Regions from separate parts of the Mesorhizobium sp. ESP-6-4 genome, predicted to be linked through region 1. Evidence: predicted binding sites of a transcription regulator. Region 1 holds the regulator's gene; the other holds the start of a gene.

What was found. The regulator PhoB, encoded in region 1, activates phosphate uptake and scavenging genes when phosphate is short. The targets are predictions, from matches to a motif close to TGTCATNNANCTGTCAT.
Region 2: the regulator PhoB is predicted to act here: its motif matches at 4,070-4,086, upstream of LB523_RS23335 (acid phosphatase).

Annotation. Positions count from the first base shown of each region.
Region 1 covers NZ_JAIUGS010000003.1:399,255-409,390, forward strand. Annotated here, with positions in the region: gene LB523_RS09090 (response regulator) at 1-1,112, shown strand, start outside; gene pstS (phosphate ABC transporter substrate-binding protein PstS) at 1,605-2,663, shown strand; gene pstC (phosphate ABC transporter permease subunit PstC) at 2,728-3,714, shown strand; gene pstA (phosphate ABC transporter permease PstA) at 3,718-4,569, shown strand; gene pstB (phosphate ABC transporter ATP-binding protein PstB) at 4,566-5,369, shown strand; gene phoU (phosphate signaling complex protein PhoU) at 5,390-6,097, shown strand; gene phoB (phosphate regulon transcriptional regulator PhoB) at 6,113-6,802, shown strand; gene LB523_RS09125 (ROK family protein) at 7,136-8,377, opposite strand; gene xylF (D-xylose ABC transporter substrate-binding protein) at 8,646-9,686, shown strand; gene LB523_RS09135 (sugar ABC transporter permease) at 9,919-10,136, shown strand, end outside.
Region 2 covers NZ_JAIUGS010000017.1:26,363-36,498, reverse strand. Annotated here, with positions in the region: gene LB523_RS23355 (GYD domain-containing protein) at 1-184, shown strand, start outside; gene LB523_RS23350 (2OG-Fe(II) oxygenase) at 208-951, opposite strand; gene LB523_RS23345 (hypothetical protein) at 1,210-1,734, opposite strand; gene LB523_RS23340 (OsmC family protein) at 1,740-2,162, opposite strand; gene LB523_RS23335 (acid phosphatase) at 2,394-3,926, opposite strand; gene LB523_RS23330 (cytochrome-c peroxidase) at 4,147-5,400, shown strand; gene LB523_RS23325 (hypothetical protein) at 5,539-5,790, shown strand; gene LB523_RS23320 (dihydrofolate reductase family protein) at 5,837-6,424, opposite strand; gene LB523_RS23315 (NmrA family NAD(P)-binding protein) at 6,440-7,327, opposite strand; gene LB523_RS23310 (winged helix-turn-helix transcriptional regulator) at 7,425-7,841, shown strand; gene LB523_RS23305 (hypothetical protein) at 7,890-8,105, opposite strand; gene LB523_RS23300 (hypothetical protein) at 8,648-8,794, opposite strand; gene LB523_RS23295 (hypothetical protein) at 8,945-9,178, opposite strand; gene LB523_RS23290 (hypothetical protein) at 9,579-10,001, opposite strand.

The DNA.
Region 1 (10,136 bases):
ACACCTCCTCGACCAGGCGGCATGAGGGCACCGGGCTTGGCCTTGCCATCACCTCGCGTCTGGTCGAGATGATGGCCGGCGAGATCGGTGTCGACAGCGCCGAAGGGAAAGGTTCGACCTTCTGGTTCACGATCACGCTGCCCAAGGCCGAGCAGGGCGGACAGCGCATCATGCCGGTCGACGTCACCGGCGCGCGCGTGCTCATCGTCGACGACAATGCCGTCAACCGCTCGATCCTCAGCGAGCAGATGGCGTCATGGACGTTCGATTCCTGCGCGGCCGAAAGCGGCGCCGAAGGGTTGAAGGTGCTGATTGCCGCCGCCGCCTACGGCGTGCCGGTCGACTGCGTGGTGCTCGACTACCAGATGCCGGGCATGACCGGCGCCGAGATGGCGCGCATCGTGCGCAATACGGCGGGCCTGGCGCATACGCCTATCATCATGCTGACCTCGGTCGACCAGTCGCTTGCCAACACCACCTATCGCGACCTCGGCATCGATGCGCAGCTGATCAAGCCGGCGCGCTCCTCCATTCTCCTGGAAACGCTGGTCTCGACCATCCAGCGCCACCGCCACAGCAGCGCGGCGGCGCAACCCGCCATTGGCACCGCCAGCTCCCCGCAAGCCGCCCCGGCGCAGACGGCGGCATCGGAGCGCGCCATGCTGCAACCGCCGCCGGCGCGGGCGCGTCCGCGCCCCGCCGATGCCGAGCGCGGGCTCGACATCCTCGTCGCCGAGGACAATGAGGTGAACCAGATGGTGTTCACCCAGATTCTTGGCGAGACCGGTTACCGCTTCGAGATCGTCGGCAACGGCCGCAAGGCGCTCGACGCCTTCGGCAGGCTCAATCCGCGCATGATCCTGATGGATGTATCGATGCCGGAAATGAACGGGCTGGAGGCGACGGGCGCCATCCGCCGGCTCGAGGAGGACATGGGCACGCATGTGCCGATCGTCGGGGTCACCGCGCATGCACTGAAGGGCGACCGCGAACGCTGCCTCGAAGCCGGCATGGACGATTACCTGCCGAAGCCGATCAGTCCGCGGGCGCTGCTCGAAAAGCTCGAGCGCTGGCTGGGTTCGGACGTCGAGACCCGGCGCAACGCCGGTTAAAACGAATTTGGCGGGCAGGACGGCGGCAAGGGGCTGACGCATGCGTATGGTGCGATCGCACCATACCAAAGCAAGCGCCAAGCTCGGACAATCATGACATTGATTCCGCTCTTCGGTTACGGGCGGGAGCAGCGACCGCCGACAAGAAACAGCGTCGACTCTACCCCAACGGACCCTGTTTTCGGCGATGGCCACGCCATGATCCGCTCTGGCTTACTGGCAACGCACTCTCGTCCGGATTTTATTTCCCGGCGGCCGTCATCCGGCCGCCGGGATAAATTTTGTTTCAAAAGTCAGACAAGTTGCTGATTTCCGCGGCAAACTCCGGCCGGTCCTTCGAGGCTGACGCGGACCCTTCCGTGCATCCCCGTTCAGGCGTTACCGGGCTGACACGAAACTGTCATGCGACTGTAATAATCGAGGGCTATTGCGCTGACCGGGCGCCGATACAACGGGTGCCGAAAGACCATCTTCCGAACAGGAGCAGGCCACATGAGACATTTCATCCGCTCGGCGGCCGTTGCAATTGCAATGGCTGCGGCATCAACCCTTAGCATGGCCGCCGCGATGGCAGCCGACATTTCCGGCGCTGGCGCCACCTTCCCCTATCCGATCTACGCGAAGTGGGCCGACGCCTACAAGAAGGAGACCGGCATCGGTCTCAACTACCAGTCGATCGGCTCCGGCGGCGGCATCAAGCAAATCAAGGCCAAGACCGTGACCTTCGGCGCTTCGGACGCGCCGCTGAAAGGCGAGGATCTCAACTCCACCGGGCTCGCGCAGTTCCCGATGGTGATGGGCGGCATCGTTCCGGTCGTCAACCTCGAAGGCATCAAGCCGGGCGAGCTGGTGCTCGACGGTCCGACGCTCGCCGACATCTTCGCCGGCAAGATCACCAACTGGAACGACGAAGCAATCAAGAAGCTCAACCCCGACGTCAAGCTGCCCGACCAGGCGATCGCCGTCGTCCACCGTTCGGACGGCTCGGGCACCACGTTCAACTTCAGCTACTACCTGGCCGACGTCAGCGCCGACTGGAAGTCGAAGGTCGGCGTCAACACCGCGCTCGAGTGGCCGGTGGGCATCGGCGCCAAGGGCAATGAAGGCGTCGCCAACAACGTGTCGCAGACCGGCGGCGCGATCGGCTATGTCGAATACGCCTACGCCAAGCAGAACAAGCTGACCTACACCGACTTGATCAACAAGGACGGCAAGAAGGTCGAGCCGACCGCCGCCGCGTTCTCGGCCGCTGCGGCCAATGCCGACTGGAGCTCGCAGCCGGGCTACGGCGTCATCCTGGCCAACCAGGCCGGCGCCGAATCCTGGCCGATGACCTCCGCCACCTGGATCCTCGTCTACAAGAAGCCCGATGACGCCGCGGCGACGACCGAAGCGCTCAAATTCTTCGCCTGGTCTTATGCCAAGGGCGATGAGCTGGCCGCCGGCCTGGACTATGTTCCGATGCCCGACGCGGTCGTGAAGAGCGTCGAGGAAATGTGGAGCAAGGACATCGTCGACGCGAACGGCAAGCCGCTCTACTCCGGCATGTAATTCCCGCAAAATAAGGAGGGCGTCTACGGCGCCCTCCTGTCTCTTTCGAAATGCGAGGGGCTAAATGACAGCCGTTTCCGAAGCCGCGACATCGTCCGCCATGCGGACCAGAGAAGCGACGGTGCGCCGCTTCGCCGTCACCGACATGGTTTTCCGGACGGCGACGCGCCTTTCCGCCATGCTCGTGCTCGTTCTGCTCGGCGGGGTCGCGATATCGCTGGTCGCCGGATCGTGGGAGGCGCTGTCGAAGTTCGGCTTCTCCTTCCTGACCACCGAATCCTGGAACCCGGTCACCGAGAATTTCGGCGCGCTCGCGCCCATCTACGGCACCATCGTCACCTCGGCCATCGCCATTCTCATCGCCGTGCCGATCGGGATCGGCATCGCCGTCTTCCTGACCGAGCTCTGCCCGCGCCCGCTCCGGCGTCCGATCGGCATCGCGGTCGAGCTGCTCGCCGGCATTCCCTCGATCATCTACGGCATCTGGGGCCTGTTCGTCTTCGCGCCGTTCCTGCAGACGACGGTCCAGCCCTTCATCATCTGGCTGTTCAAAGGCATCCCCGGCCTCGACAGCCTGTTTGCCGGTCCGCCCTACGGCATCGGCTTGCTGACCTCGTCGCTGATCCTCGCCATCATGGTGCTGCCTTTCATCACCTCGATCACCAAGGACGTGTTCGACACGGTGCCGGCGGTGCTGAAGGAATCGGCCTACGGCATCGGCTGCACGACCTGGGAAGTGACCCGGCGCGTGACCATCCCCTATACCCGCGTCGGCATCATGGGCGGCGTCATGCTCGGCCTCGGCCGCGCGCTCGGCGAGACGATGGCCGTCACCTTCGTCATCGGCAACGCGCACCGCATCAGCGCCTCGCTGTTTGCGCCGGGCACGACGATCTCGGCGACCATCGCCAACGAATTCACCGAAGCCGACGGCAACCTCTATACATCCTCGCTGGTGTCGCTCGGTCTGATCCTGTTCATCATCACCTTCATCATCCTCGCGCTCGCACGCTACATGCTGTTGCGCATCGATAGCCGCACGGGAGCCTGACCGATGTCGACTGCCGCATCGCTTCACCAAAGTCGCAAGCGCAAGAATGCCGTGATGATGACGCTGTGCGTCGTCGCGGCGGGCATCGGGCTGGCCTGGCTGGCGCTGATTCTCGGCGCCCTGCTCTACAAGGGGCTTTCCGGGGTGTCGCTTCCGGTATTCACAGAAATGACGCCGCCGCCCGGCGATGCCGGCGGCCTGCTCAATGCCATCTACGGCAGCATCGTCATGACGATCATCGGTATCATCGTCGGCACGCCGATCGGCGTGCTGGCCGGCACCTACATGGCCGAATACGGACGCTTTTCGAAGCTCACGACGGTGGTGCGCTTCATCAACGACATCCTCTTGTCGGCGCCGTCGATCATCATCGGCCTGTTCGTCTACGAGCTGATGGTGCGGCCGATGGGGCACTTCTCGGCGATTGCCGGCGCGGTCGCGCTGTCGATCCTGGTGATCCCCGTCGTGGTGCGCACCACCGAGGACATGCTGAACCTTGTGCCCAACGCGCTGCGCGAAGCAGGCACCGCCATCGGAGCGCCGCGCTGGGTGGTGATCCGCTCGGTTGCCTATCGCGCGGCACTCTCCGGCATCGTCACCGGCATCCTTTTGGCGATCGCCCGCATCTCCGGCGAGACGGCGCCGCTTCTCTTCACCGCGCTCAACAACCAGTTCTGGTCGAGCAATCTCAATGCGCCGATGGCCAGCCTGCCGGTAACCATCTTCCAGTTCGCTCTCAGCCCTTACGAGGAATGGCAGCAACTGGCCTGGACGGGCGCACTCATAATCACCCTGACGGTTCTCGGGCTGAGCATCATCGCCCGCAGCCTAACCGGACGCAGAGAGGACAGATGAAACCGATGTTGTCCACCGACCTGAACGCAGCCGACACGACCGTCGAGAAGGCCAAGATCGAGGTCAAGAACCTCAATTTCTACTATGGCCAGTCGAAGGCGCTGAAGGACATCAACCTGTCCCTGCCCGAGCGCAGCGTGACCGCCTTCATCGGCCCGTCGGGCTGCGGGAAGTCGACGCTGCTGCGCGTGCTCAACCGCATCTATGAGCTCTATCCGAAACAGAGCGCCGAGGGCCAGGTGCTGCTCGACGGCAAGAACATCCTCGACCGCTCGCAGGACCTCAATCTGCTGCGCACCAAGATCGGCATGGTGTTCCAGAAGCCGACGCCGTTCCCGATGTCGATCTACGAGAACATCGCTTTCGGCGTCAGGCTCTATGAGAAGATCAGCAAGGCCGAGATGGACAGCCGCGTCGAGCAGGCGCTGAAGCGCGCAGCACTCTGGAACGAGGTCAAGGACAAGCTCAACGCCAGCGGCCTCAGCCTCTCGGGCGGCCAGCAGCAGCGCCTGTGCATCGCCCGTACCGTTGCGGTGAAGCCCGAGGTCATCCTGCTCGACGAGCCGGCCTCGGCGCTCGATCCGCTGTCGACCGCCAAGATCGAGGAACTGATCGACGAGCTGCAGGCCGACTACACGATCGTCATCGTCACCCACAACATGCAGCAGGCGGCGCGCGTGTCGCGGCAGACGGCGTTCATGTATCTGGGCGAGCTGGTGGAGTTCGACCGGACCGAGAAGATCTTCACCTCGCCCCGCGAAAAGCGCACGCAGGACTACATCACCGGCCGCTTCGGCTGAGCTCATACGAGGACATCATCATGGCCGAACATACCGTCGCTTCCTTCGACGAGGATCTGAGGCAGATCAGCCGGCTCATCAACGACATGGGCGATCTCGCCAGCTCGATGGTCGGCGCTTCGACCAAGGCCCTGCTCGAGACCGACAATGCCATGGCGCAGCGCGTCGTTTCCGACGATGCCATCATGGACGCGCGCCAGCGCGAGCTCGACGACCGTGCCATCACGCTGATCGCCAAGCGCCAGCCGATGGCCGACGACCTGCGCAATGTGGTCGGCTCGATCCGCATGGCGGGCGACCTCGAACGCATCGGCGACCTCGCCAAGAACATCGCCAAGCGCGTCGGCTCGGTCGGCGTCAGCGCCGCGCCGCGCGACCTCACGCATTCGATCGATTCCATGGCGCAGCTGGTGCTGATCCAGGTCCAGGCCGTGATCCAGGAATATACGGTGGGCGACGCCACGGCGCTGGCCAAGCTTCGCAACGACGACGAGCGCATCGACGTCAAATACACATCCGTCTTCCGGGAGCTCCTGACCTACATGATGGAAGACCCGCGCAACATCACCGCCTGCACGCATCTTCTGTTCTGCGCCAAGAATCTCGAGCGCATCGGCGACCATGTGACCAACATCGCCGAGAACGCCTATTATGTGCTGACCGGCACGCAATTGCCCGCGAATCGTCCCAAGCAGGACGAGACGACAATGTCGGCGCCGGCGGCCTGACGAAGGTACCTGCCAATGATCGCGCCACGCATCATGGTGGTGGAGGACGAGGAGCCGCTTGGGGTGCTGCTCCGCTACAATCTCGAATCCGAGGGTTACCAGGTCGAAGTGGTGACCCGCGGCGACGAGGCCGAAATCCGCCTTCAGGAAAACGTTCCCGACCTGCTCGTGCTCGACTGGATGGTGCCGGCGGTTTCCGGCATCGAGCTCTGCCGGCGTCTCAGGATGCGGCCCGAGACAGAGCGGTTGCCGATCATCATGCTGACAGCGCGGGGCGAGGAAAGCGACCGCGTGCGCGGCCTTTCGACCGGCGCCGACGACTATCTGGTCAAGCCGTTCTCGACGCCGGAGTTCATGGCGCGCGTCAAGGCGCTGCTGCGCCGCGCCAAGCCGGAGGTGCTGTCCAGCGTGCTCAAGGTCGGCGACATCGTGCTCGACCGCGAGTCGCACCGCGTCTACCGCAAGAAGAGCGAGATCAGGCTCGGCCCGACCGAGTTCCGGCTGCTGGAATTCATGATGCGTCATCCCGGCCGGGTGTTCTCGCGCAGCCAGCTGCTCGACAATGTCTGGGGCGAGACGATCTATATCGACGAACGCACCGTCGACGTCCATGTCGGCCGCCTGCGCAAGGCGGTCAACAACGGCCGCATGCCGGATGTCATACGTACCATCCGAGGCGCAGGTTACGCGATCAGGGAAGATTAGGGGTAAGGCGCCGAGGCGCTGACGGATTCTGTCTCCAGCATCGGATCGCGTGCATTGGCGATTAGCCGAGACGCTTGTGCTTCGTCATCCACGGGCGGAGCAAGGAGCGCAGCGACGCAGCGCAGACCCGAGGATTCATTCCGTGATGTCGATGCGTTGCGACAGTCCAGAATTCTGTGCCGCTGCGCTCGACGCGTGAGGTAGCGGCATGGATTCCAGGGTCTCCGCGACGGAGCTTCGCTCCTGCTCCGCCCTGGAATGACGAAGCTGCGGGGCCTTCCCTTCGCTAATTTCAATCGTCTGCTGCTGTCCCCGGACCTCTTCAAGGCTGCCTCAGGCCACGTTCTTTCCCGTCCCCGCTCTTGCCTGGCCTCCCGGCGCGAAAATCTCCTGGTCGACGAAGGTCAGCGCGCGCATGGCGCAGCCTTCGCGGATCAGCGGCAGTTCGTTCGGCTCGGTGTCGAAGGAGATCGATTCGGAGTGCTGGCCGCCGGCCGTCTGGGCGATCGCCTCGCGCAGCGCCGGCTCGATCAGGTCGAAGGCGGCCGCGCTGACGCCGACCATGGCGACGGGCGCCGGGTCGATGAGGGCGAACAGGCTGCCGAGACCGAAACCAAGCGCCTCGCCGGCCCGGCGGTAAGCCTCCCGTTCGGGGCCGTCCCTCTCGCGCGCCTTCGCGGCAAGGGCCCGCATGTCGGCGTCGCCGACGTCGACCGGCTCGGCGTCCTCGCTCATTTTCATGGCGCTGCGCCAGATCGCATAGTTGCCGGCATAGGCCTCGACGCAGCCGCGGCGGCCGCAGCGGCAAAGCGCCCCGCCCGGGCGGTGAATCATGTGGCCGAACTCACCGCCGGAGGAATGCGTGCCGGTGAACAGCGCACCCTTGAGCACGAGACCCATGCCGATGCCGTGCGACAACAGGATGGCGATGAAGTCGTCGCGATAGCGCTCCGGGTCGCGCCATTGCAGCGCTACCGCCATCATGTTGCAGTCGTTCTCCATGGTGGCGGAGATGCCGAACTCCTTCTCGAGAATGTCGGCGAAAGGAATGTCGGTCAGCGGCGTTATCGGCGACCAGAGCATGGCGCGTGCATTAGAATCGGTGATGCCCTGAATGCCCATGGCGATGCGGGCGACGCTGCCAACGTCGAGGTCGGGATCCTGCAGCCGGCGCCGCACGATCGCCACGCATTCGCCGATCAGCTCGTCGCGGGGCATGACAAGCGTGTCCAGGCGCTGCTGCTCCTCGGCAACAACCTGACCGGCATAATCGATCACGGCGACCGACAGGAAGTTCAGCGACAACACCACGGTCAGCACCGCGGCGGCTTCAGGGTTCAGCGCCAGGCCGATCTGCGGCCGGCCGCGCTTCAACGCCGTCGGCTCGCTGGCCTTGCTTTCGGTGAGAATGCCCTCCTGGATCAGGTCGGCGGAGATCGCCGAAATGGTCGAGTGGCTGAGCCCGGTGGTGGCGGCAATTTCGGTTCGTGATGGCTGACCGGCGCGGCGTACCGCCGAAATCACCATGGCGCGGTTGCGCCGGCGCAAATCGTCATGGCGGATTCCGACCGACATCGTTTCGCACGTCCTCCCCGGTCATCGCGGCCTTGTGATAATGCCATGGCCTGTCGCTGACACGCTAGGGATTGTGGCAGAAGCCAGGGGCCATGTCATTATTTATTGCGAACACCGAAAAAAATGCCTGAGCCCATCAAAACCCATCAAAATCTCGGTTGACAGCGCTGTTGTGCTGGACCACTATTTTTTTGAGGCTCGAAAAAAAGCCTCTGTGCCGGCCTTTGGGCCAGTCTGGGTCGCGCCGCACGGGCGCAGGGAGGATATCATGAAGAAATTTGCAGCCGCCATTCTGGCGGGCGTTGCCATGTCGCTGACGCTGGCGTCCGTCGCCGAGGCGAAGGACAAGGTGATCGGCGTGTCGTGGTCGAATTTCCAGGAAGAGCGCTGGAAGACCGACGAAGCAGCGATGAAGGCCGCCATCGAGGCCGCCGGAGACAAGTATATCTCGGCCGACGCGCAGTCCAATCCGGGCAAGCAGCTGACCGACGTCGAAAGCCTGATCTCGCAGGGCGCCAACGCGCTGATCATCCTGGCGCAGGATGCCTCGGCGATCGGCCCGGCGGTGCAGAAGGCGCTCGATGAAGGAATCCCGGTCGTCGGCTACGACCGCCTGATTGAGAACAAGGACGTGTTCTACCTGACCTTCGACAACAAGGAAGTCGGGCGCATGCAGGCCCGCGAGGTGTTCAAGGCCAAGCCGGAAGGCAACTATGTCTTCATCAAGGGCTCGGGCTCCGATCCGAACGCCGACTTCCTGTTCGCGGGCTCCATGGAAGTCCTGAAGGACGCCATCGACAGCGGCAAGATCAAGAATGTCGGCGAGGCCTACACGGACGGCTGGCTGCCGGCCAACGCGCAGAAGAACATGGAGCAGTTCCTGACCGCCAACGACAACAAGGTCGACGCGGTCGTGGCTGCCAATGACGGCACCGCCGGCGGCGTTGTCGCGGCGCTGACGGCGCAGGGGCTGGCCGGCACCGTGCCGGTCTCGGGCCAGGACGGCGACCACGCGGCGCTCAACCGCATCGCGCTCGGCACGCAGACCGTGTCGGTGTGGAAAGACGCGCGCGAGCTCGGCAAGAACGCCGCCGAGATCGCCTCGCAGCTCGCCGACGGCAAGAAGATGGGCGACATCGCCGGCGCCAAGGACTTCACGACGCCCGGCGGCAACACCGTCAAGTCGCTGTTCCTGACGCCGGTCGCGATCACCAAGGACAATCTCAACGTCGTCATCGACGCCGGTTGGATCAAGAAGGACGAGGTCTGCGCGGGCGTGCCCGCCGGCAGCGTCCAGGTCTGCAACTGAGCCTTGCCGACGTTCGATCAAAAATACCTGCGCCGCGGCCAGGAGCGGTTCAATGAACCGCTCCTGGTTTTTGTTGCCGCAATCCCGGACGGAAACCCGCTACGCACTTTCCTGGGGATTGTCTTAAAGCCGCGGCGTTTTCTCAAAAGATTTTGCCGTTCTGCCTCAGGCGGATAGCTTCTAGGCTGAGTTCCGGCATCCGCGCCAGACGGCAAGCCGGTGGGAGGAAATCATGACCGACACGACGTCTACCCAACCGGCGGACACCGCGCGAGCGTCGGAACTCGGCACTGTTGCCCGGTTCCTGAAGGCGACCGAGCTCGACACCCGCATGCTGGGCATGATCGGTGCGCTGCTCCTCATCTGGATCGGGCTGCATGTGATTTCCAGCCTGCGGCTCGGCGTCAACCCGCTCGACTTCGACAGCCGCACGTTCCTGACGCCGCGCAA
Region 2 (10,136 bases), on a different contig from region 1:
CGAGCACGACGGCTGGAACCTGTGGGAGGCGCCGGACAATGTTTCGATGGCGTCCGTCGTGCTCGCCATCGGTGCCGGAGGGGCGCTCAGCTCCTGCGAGACCACCGTCCTCCTCAGCGTCGAGGAGACGATGGACGCGCTGGGCAGGGCGAAATCGATCCGTTATCGGCGGCCGGGAGCGTAAAAAAAACGCCGCCGCGGGGAGTGTCACCTCGCGTCATGGAAGATGATGCCGAGCGTATGTCGCCTGCCCGAGCGCAGGCGGCTAACGCCGTGGCGCAGGTTGACGCGATAGTAACCTCGCGTGCCCTCCACCGGCCGGTTGTGCACGGCGAAGATTACCGCATCGCCGCGCTTGAGCGGCACCACCTCGGCGCGGCTTTGCATGCGCGGGCGCTGCTCGGTGAGCACGAATTCGCCGCCGGTGAAATCCTCGCCGGGCTCGGACAGCAAGATCGCCACCTGCAACGGAAAGGCAAGCTCGCCGTAGAGATCCTGGTGCAGGCAGTTGAAATCGCCGGGGCCGTATTGCAGCAGAAGCGGCGTCGGCTTTACCTGCCCCTCGTCGTGGCAGCGTTTCAGGAAGGCGGCGTGCTCGGCCGGATAGCGCTGGGCAACGCCCATCTTCTCGTTCCAGTCATTGGCAACGGGGGCGAGGCGCGGGTAGAGCGCGGTGCGAAGGCCCTCGATCAGGTCCGGCAGCGGATATTTGAAATACCGATATTCGCCCTTGCCGAAGCCGTGGCGCGCCATCACGACATGGCTGCGGAAATGCTCTTCATGCGGGTAGAGCGCGGCGATATCGGCGCATTCTTCCGCCGACAGCATGCCGGGCATGACTGCACAGCCATGGGCGTTGAGGTCTGACACCAGCGCGCGCCAATCTTCTGCTGCGACGCGGGATTCGGCGGAGCGGCTGGCGCGCTTGGTGTTGAGGGAATGGATGGTCATGAGTTGGCTCCTTCGCTTGGTGTCAAAGTGGGGCGAAGGATGAGCGTCGGCCACCCGATTCCTGCGGGGGGCGCCGGCTTTCCCTTCTCCCCTTGCGGGAGAAGGTGGCCTCGCGCAGCGAGGTCGGATGAGGGGTGCTGGAAGGAATGAGGCGGCGGCGATTTCAATCTTATCGCCAAGCTGAAACACCCCTCATCCGTCTCGGCGCTAACGCGCCGATCCACCTTCTCCCACAGGGGGAGAAGGAGAAGTCGCGCCTCACTGCCTCCGATACATCTCCAGCTCCGGATCGAGATCCACCTTCACCGCATTGGTGAATACGCAGGTCGCCACCATGATGCCGGCGAAGGCGGTGAGGTTGACGAGCAGCGTCTCGTCGTAGCGCGCCTTGAGCGCGGCCCAGGTTTCTTCCGGGACGCCATTGGCATCGGCGGCGATTGCCATGCCGAAGGAAATCAGCAGCGTCTCGTCGGCGGTCGGTTCGATCGCTTCGGGGTCGAGCCCGTTGTCGATCAATGCGCGGCGAAAGAAGGTCACGGGAATCTCGGCGCGCATCGTTTCGGCGACCGCTTTCGACAACAGCCAGATGGCGCGGTCGTCGAGTGTGGGCTTGAGAAGGTCGCGCAGCGTGAACCATTCGGCGTAGATGCGGTGGGCGGCCGGCGAGTGGAGCAGGATGCGCTTCATGTTGGTCATGCGGCCGCGCAGCGCGAGCTCGCGGTCGTGCTCGGCGCGGATGTCGTCCGAGGCGGTCGCGTAGTCGATCGACGAAAGATACGCCATTGCGCTCACCCCAGCGTGGAACGAAGCGCGGGCGCGCCGCGCAGCGTGTTGGAGACGGTGCAGATGTTTTCCGCGTCCGCCAGGATCCGTTCTTTCATTGCGGCATCAAGGTCGCCGGTGATCTCCAGTTTGACGATGAATGCCTCGACCCGCGAGGGCTCGTCCTTCGCCTTCTCGCCGCTGACATCCGCCCTCACCTCGCCGAGCCGGTCGGCGACGCCGAGGCGGGTGGCGGCGATGCGGGCGCTGAGCACCATGCAGGCGGCTAAAGAAGCATGGAGCAGGTCGAGCGGGCTGAAGCCGGGCGCGCTGACCTGCGTGACCACATCGACGGTGCCACCGGTCGGGGTGGTGACCGCTGGCAGGCCGCCCGGCGGCAGGACGGCAAGCGCGCCGGCATTGCGGGTTCTGACTTTCAAGTCTGCCATCGTGTCGTCTCCAGTTTGGAGGCCATTGATAGCGGACGGGAATTCACTGAGGCAATCGCCGAGGCAGGCCGTGGGCGATTGGCGTTTCCTCGCCTCCATGAAATGGGGGAGAGGTGGCTCGGCGAAGCCGAGACGGAGAGGGGGAGCGCCCTGCGAAGCCCCCTCGCCGTCCACTTTGCGGACACCTCTCCCCCGCCTCTGGCGGGGGCGAGGAACCCGGGTTCTGAGAGGCTACTTCGTCAGATCGAGCGCTGCCGTCAAATCGCCCATCGGCGGCTGGTCGTGGTTGCGCAGCGCCTTGTCGCGGGCGACGATGCCGGGCAGCACAGGCAGGTCGTAGCGGGCGGTGATGAAACGCAGGATCGAGGTCGTGTCATACTGCGTGTGATCGACCATCCCCATCTTCGCATAGGGCGAGATGATGAAGGCCGGGATGCGGTTGCCCGGGCCCCAGCGATCGGCCTTGGGCGGCGCGACATGATCCCAGAAGCCGCCATTCTCGTCATAGGTGACGACCACCAGCATATGCGCCCATTGCGGGCTCTTCTCCAGATGCGCGACGAGGTCGGCCAGGTGCTGGTCGCCGGAGGTCACGTCGGCATAGCCGGCATGCTCGTTGAGGTTGCCCTGCGGCTTGTAGAAAGAGACCGCCGGCAGCTTGCCGTCATCGATCGCCTTGATGAACTCAGTGCCGCCGAGCCCGCCGTCCTTGAGGTGCTCGGCCCGCGCGGCCGTGCCCGGCGCATAAGCCGCGAAATAGTTGAAGGGCTGGTGGTGGAACTGGAAGTTCGGCACGGGCGTCGCGTTCTTGCCGTCGAGCGCCGCCTGCCAGGCGCCCGAATACCACGCCCAGGAAATGCCCTTGAGCGACAGCAGATCGCCGATGGTGATCTCGTGCTGCGGCGGCAGCGTGGTCGGCTGCGCCGGATCGGCCAGCGCCTTGTCGCCACCCTCGGCCGGCTTGTTGGCGCTTGGCTGGTAAGGCGGCTGCATGGTGTTGACGGCGTAGAAGTCGGGCGTGATGGCGCCGTCATTGGCGAATTTCGGCACGCCGCCCAGCGCCGAGGGCGGCGAATTGTCGGCCGGTTTCAGCGTCACGCCATCCGGCTCGACGACGGCAATCTGGGCCTTCACCGGGCTGGTGTCGGCATTTGGATAGTAAGGCACGCAGGCGCAGGCCAGCATGAAATGGTTGAGGAAGGAGCCGCCGAAGGCGCCCTGGAAGAAATTGTCCGCCAGCACGTATTTTTTGGCGATCGCCCACATCGGCAGGATCGAGCCGTCATAATGGCCCATCACCAGCGCGCCGGAATCGGCCCAGGCGACGAACTTGTCGTTCCGGCCGCCGTCGATCTGCATCTGCTCCTGATAGAAACGATGCCACAGATCATGGGTGATGACGCCGGTATTCTCGTTGAAGCCCTTGGGATCGTCGATGGCGAATGTCGCATTGGGCAGATGCGCGCTCTGCGCCTCCGTCACCGCCGGCGTGACGCCCTTGCCGGTCAGTCCGCCCCAGGCCGGCGGCAGTTCGGAAAGCGGCTTGCCGTCGCGGTCGAGCTGGCGCGCCTGGTCGGGCGAAACGTTGGCCAGGCCGTTCGCGCCGGGGAAGCCGCCATAAAGGTTATCGAAGCTGCGGTTCTCGGCGTAGATGACGACGACGGTGTCGATCTTGTCGTAACCGGCAGGCGCCGCTTGGGCAGCAGCAGAGAACGATGCCAGCGCCGTGAAGGCGAGGCAAAGGGAGAGAAAGGACCGGATCATGGAAAATGCCTCGTGGCTTGGGAATGGCTGGAGGACGGCAATGCAGGAACGCAACACTGCATCAATGCCCAGCTACTTCGACGCCTTGTCACCTTTGTGACAGTTCGGCCCCGGCCGAACACGGTTTCGTGAGCGGGAAGACCGGTCATCAATCCGTTGCACTCGATCCTTACGCCGCCAAAGAAACCGGGCGGAGAAATCAGGGATATCGCCGAAGACGATGGGATATCGGAAAAATCACGCGATCGCCATTGCAGCGGCCACGATCGTCGCCTCCACCACGCCCGCCAACACCGAGGAGCCATCCGGTGTCCATCCCGGCCCGATGACGCGGCAGGAAGCCTTCGCCCGCGCCGAGGCGCTGACGGCGCTGGGGCGACAGATGTTCTTCGACTCTTCGCTCTCGGCCTCGGGCAAGCAGGCCTGCTCATCCTGCCACGATCCCAACCATGCTTTCGGGCCGGCCTCGGCGGCACCGGTCGAAATGGGCGGAGCCAATCTTGACCAGCCCGGCGTTCGCGCCGTGCCGTCGCTGCGCTACCTGCAGGCGGCGCCCGCCTTCACCGAGCATTTCTACGACTCCGAGGACGAAGGCGACGAAAGCGTCGACAATGGCCCGACCGGGGGCCTGACCTGGGACGGCCGCGCCGACCACGGCAAGGACCAGGCAAGAATCCCGCTGCTGTCGTCCTTCGAGATGGGCAACAAGGACGCGGCCCAAGTGGTCGCCAGCCTGCGCAACGCGCCTTATGCCGGCGCCTTCAAGGCGGCCTTCGGCGCCGATGTCTTCGACCATCCGCAAGACGCCTTCGACGCCGCTGTGGAAGCGCTCGGCACCTTCGAGCAGAGCAGCGCCGATTTCTATCCCTATTCCAGCCGCTACGACGCTTTCCTTGCCGGCAAGGCGCAACTTTCCGCGCAGGAATTGCGCGGCCGCATGCTGTTCGAGGACGCAGCGAAGGGCAATTGCGCGAGCTGTCATCTCAGCGAACCGGCCAATGACGGCGAGCCGCCGCAATTCACTGATTACGGCCTGATCGCGATTGCCGTGCCGCGCAACCCGGCGATCCCCGCCAATGCCGATCCCAATTATGTCGACCTCGGCCTGTGCGGTCCGCTGCGCACCGATCTCAAGGACCGCGTCGAATATTGCGGCCTGTTCAAGACGCCGACGCTGCGCAACGTTGCCTTGCGGAAAAGCTTCTTCCACAACGGCTATTTCCACACGCTGCGCGACGCGGTCGCCTTCTACGCCAGCCGCGATACGGATCCTGGGCGCTGGTACCCGAAGAAGGCGGACGGAACGGTCGACAAATTCGACGATCTGCCAAAGGCTTACTGGGGAAACCTCAACACAGACCCGCCCTTCAATGGCAAAAAGCCCGGCGACAAGCCGGCGCTGACCGATGCCGAGATCGACGACATCGTCGCCTTCCTCGGCACGCTGACCGACGCCGACCAGGCGGGGCAGTAGGGCAAGCAGCCAAGGAGATTGGTGGCTTGCAGCCGCAGCGGTGCTATCCACCGTAAATGTGTGCCAATGTGAACCACATCATAGGAACGCCAAGTCGCGCCTGCTATATTGCCCATCTCTTCACAGATGGAGTCTCCGATGAGGTTCGTCCCGGTGCAGGAGCCGCCTGGCAGCAGCTGGACGGTGTTCGATGCGGCCAATGGCGCGCCGGCCGAATATGCCGGCCGGGTGCTTATCGGCCTGACATCGTGCGAAGCCCGCTGGTTTGCCGCCGTGGGCAACGGCCGCGCCGCTTGGCAGCGGTCCATCACGCCAGGCGTGCAGCTGCGGCTGGTCAGCGGGGGCGGTTGCCAACCCATCCGGGAAAGGCATGGCCAGACAGGTAGTTAGGACACCGCGTTGATTCAGGCAGAGCGATCTCCCATCGATTGCCTTCTCACCTCGCTGGCGCATAGCGGCTCACCACCATGCCGCAGGCATAGGGCTTGGAGCCGAGGAGCCTCAGCCTGCCAAAGCCGCCCTTGTCGAAAATGCGGCGGCCACTGCCCAGAACGGCCGGATTGATGAAGAGCTGGAACTCGTCGACAAGGCCGGCGGCGATCAGCGCCGAGGCGAAGCCGGCGCCGCCGAACACGGCGATGTCGCCGCCCTCGCCTTGCTTCAGCGCGTTGACCTCACGCGGCAAGTCGCCGCTTACGACGCGCGTTCGTTCCCAGCGCGAGGCGCCGAGCTTATCGCTCGCCACCACCTTTTCGGCCTCGACGATGCGCTGGGCGAAGGCAAAGAAGCGGTCCTTCGGATATTTCCTCGCCGCGTTGCCCCAATGGGTCATATAGCCTTCCTCAGCCATCTTGCGGCTCAACAGGATGGTGTCGATGGTCGTGAAAACGGCGTTGAAGTCCCGTTTAAGCTCCTCGTCCCATGCGCTGTCGTCGCCCCATTCCCAAAGCTGCCAGCGATGGCCCTCATTGGCGCCGACAAAACCGTCGACCGACATCTGCATCTGCAGGATAAGCTTCTTCATGTCCGGTCTCCCTCGTCAGGAATTGCTGCCTGTGAAGGCTCGGGCCGCGGCGGGCGAACGGGCGAAAGCCTGCGCCCAGGCTTCGAAGCTGGTCGGGGTGGCATTTTCGGCTGAGGGTGCTTCCAGCGCCCAGCGCTCGCCTCTGTTGAAGCTTGCCGCCGTCTCGCCCAGCGCATCGGCAAAACTCGCCGATATGCCATTGGCGACCATACCGGCCCGCGCATCGGCGAACGACGCTTCATGGTAGGCGACCTCCTTGCCGATCGCCCTGCCCAGGATCGCGGTAGCCTGTTCGAGCGTGTAGGAGCCGCCGCCGTGCAATTCGACAACGCGCTGGATCGGAAAGTGTTCGGCACTCAATAGAGCGGCGGCGCGTTCGCCAACGTCCTTGGCGGCAATCAGCGGCATCGGCAGGTCGCCGCGGAATGGCGAGGCGAAGACGCCGGACGCCGCCTGCTCGACGAAGCCCATGCCCTTGACGAAATTCTCCATGAAGAAGGAGGCGCGCAGATAAACGAGTTCCTCCAGGCCCAGCACTGCGAGCCGCTCTTCCATCAGCGCAGCGCCAAGCGAAGTGCCCATCCTGAGATGGGCATTGAGGCCGCTGAGCAGCACGATCCGGCGCAGGCCCGCCTTGGCGATGGAGGATGCCAGCCGTGCGCCGACCTCGTCCTCAAAGTGATGCAGATCGGGCGCGGTGACATCGAAGGGGATCATCACGTAAGCGCTGTCGGCACCCGAGAAGGCGGCGTCGAGCGCCGCCTGATCGTCGAGTGCGACGCCGAGGCTACGGGCGATGCCGCGCACCTTGTGCCCTGCCCCGGTCAGTCTGGCCGAGACCTCGGCGCCCACTTCGCCGGTTGCGCCGACGACCACCACCGTACGCTTGACTTGCCGGTTCATATCGATCTCCTCTCTCAAATGATTTACTTCTGGAACCATTTGACGCAAGGCAAGAACGATGTCAATAGTAAAGTGATTTAAAAATGGAACCATACTGATGTCGACCAAGGAACGATCCGGCTGCCCGATCAGCCTCTCGCTCGAACTACTCGGCGACCGCTGGACGCTGCTCATCATTCGCGACCTGGCCTTCGCCGGGAAAAGGCACTTTCGCGAGTTCCTGCAATCCGACGAAGGCATCTCGTCGCGCACGCTGGCCGAGCGGCTGCAGACGCTGGTCGACGAAGGCATTCTCACCCGCAGCGACGACCCGAGCCACGGTCTGAAGGCGATCTACCGGCTGACCGAGGCCGGCATCGACCTTTTGCCGGTTCTGGCAACGCTCGGCGCCTGGGGCAGCAAATACCGCAAGGCCGACGATAAGTTGGCCCGGGTCGCCAACGATCTGGCGGCCGGCGGTCCGCCGGCGCTTGAACGGATGAAAGAGAGGCTCAGAGCCGAGCACCAGGGATAGGTCTGTTCCGACCTCGGCGATTGGCGTGGCCCGGCTACTCCTCGCCCGTCAGCGAGCCCGCCCGTGTGGGAGCGGTCCGACTGGCTCTTCGGCCGGCGGCTCGCCCGGCAGCCCCAGTCGCAGCCGCTCCTCCTCGGCGAAGATCTCGGCCTGCGCGTGAATGTCGAACACTTGCTGCTTCAGCCTGCCGCCGTCGACGACGCGCACGATCCATTGGCCATTAACGGTTTTTACGCGGACACTGTCTGGCTCGCTTGTTACCATATACAGCTCCTGCTCTTCATTCGAAGAACTGCCTATCTTCGACCCGCAATACAATCTAGCGCGTCTGGAATTGCCGAAAAGCGTGGCTTATTGTTCTTTAGTGCAAGAGCACCCGCCGTTATTCGGCATATTTGCGAGTTTCACGAATAAAAGCGAGCACGGCGGGCGAAGGCATGCCCTTGCGCCTAGGTGCAGCCGAGTTCGACTTCGACATGGCGTTCGGTCTGCGAGACGATGCAGCAACGGAATTCGAAGGCGTCCGAGCGGTATTGCAGATTTAGGCAGTGCGGCAGTTGGCGGTGCGCGAGCGCGGAAGAATTCGCCGCATAGGCGGCGGCCCGGCAGCCTTGGGGGGGGTGATACTGGGTTCGGCGGCCGGGCCTGACCGGAGTTTGCGAGGCCGCCGGCTGCCACCAGCATGCGCTTGGGCCCGGCCAAGGACAAGAACGACCTAGGCCCTAGGACCAAAGCTGCAAGGAGGATGGTCGAGACGACAATTGCGCTTGGACCGACTGGAAATAGTGTGCCGAACGCCGGCCGCGTCAAAAGCCGAAGAAATGCCGGCCGATGAGATAGCCAAGCGCCGCGACGAGCAGCGGAAACAATGCCGGCGCTGCCTTGCCGAACAGCGAGGGGTTCATCTCCTTGGCAGGAGTGCTGGGTTTGGCATTGCCGAGGTTCTTGGTCATGGGCTCATTACCGGTTGGGGCTAGGGTAATTCCGGACGGAAAACCGTGACACACTTTTTCCTGGAATTGGCTCCAGCTGCCGGCTGAGCCATTAAATTAGAGGCCGCTTATTAAATTTCCGGCAAGCCCAAAACTACAATTCGCGGCAATTTATTCCGATTGCTGGGTACGCTCGGCGAGCGCGAAGGCCTGAAGGTTGCGCGACTTGCCGGGATCCTGGTCGGCGTTGGCGATAATGGCGTGGAAGGCCGCGCGGGCAATATCCCTCTTCTTGGCGTCCGGGTGCAGTTTTCGCACCGCCTTGAGCAGGTCTTTCGGTTTCATATCGGGGGTGACGACGCGCATCAGCGTATCGCCTATGGCCTGCAATTCGCTGGCATCCATAATGATGAACCCTGCTTTAGCGCATCCAGCCTGGCATATAGCGGTGAGAGCGCGTCATTTTTGTGATGCCCCTCGCGGACTCGGAGCCGCCTCTGTCAGAATCGCGAGGCGGCCAAGCCGCCGGCAGACGCTACGGCGGCCTGGAGGGGATTGTTCACAATGCGTCCATGTCGCCGCGGTCATCGCCCGGCTGGCCCTTGGCCCCGCCGGCGCCGCCTTGATGGAGGCGGCGCTCCGCAATGTCTCGCAAGCACTGACCTTGGGCGCACAACTCAGCGGCAAGACGAGGTTGGTCCCTGGTTCGGCTAAGGCGCGCCTCGCGCATCGTCTTCCGCGCGAATTTTCCCAAGCCTCGGCTGGACTGGCGTGGCAACCGATCGTCCGGCCGGATGCCATCCTGCTAGGCAGGTATCAAGACTGCGATGCGATGCACGCCCACCTCCTTGCTTGTATTCGTCGCCTCGTCGGTCTTGCCCTTGGAACAGGTGTACATGTCGCCTTCCTTGAGCTTGAATTCCTTGTCCTTTTTCTTGATCGTGAAAGCGCCCGACGTAATCGTGCATACCATGTCGTTGTCCATCACCATTGCGGGCGCGTGCGCTCCGGGCTGGAAGACCACGTCGACAATTGAAATGCTCTTGTAGGCGGGAATGTCGGAATTGCCGGTGCCGACCTCAACCACTCTGATGCCGGGCGCTATCTCCTTGCCATCCTTCGGACCGTATTTCTTGGTCTTTGCGGATGCCATCAGGGTGAACAAGGGCGTGACCGCGGCGGCCGTAATGCTGAGAGCAATTGCAGACCTGCGATTCATGGTTTTCATCGCATCCTCCCAATATGTTGGCTACGCACGAAAGTGCGTAATCGTTATATATTAGCACAGACGCAAGTATGATGCTGGGAATTCGGAAGCGCAGGCCCGCACCGTGTTGGTTAGGAACATTCCGCTAAAAGCAGC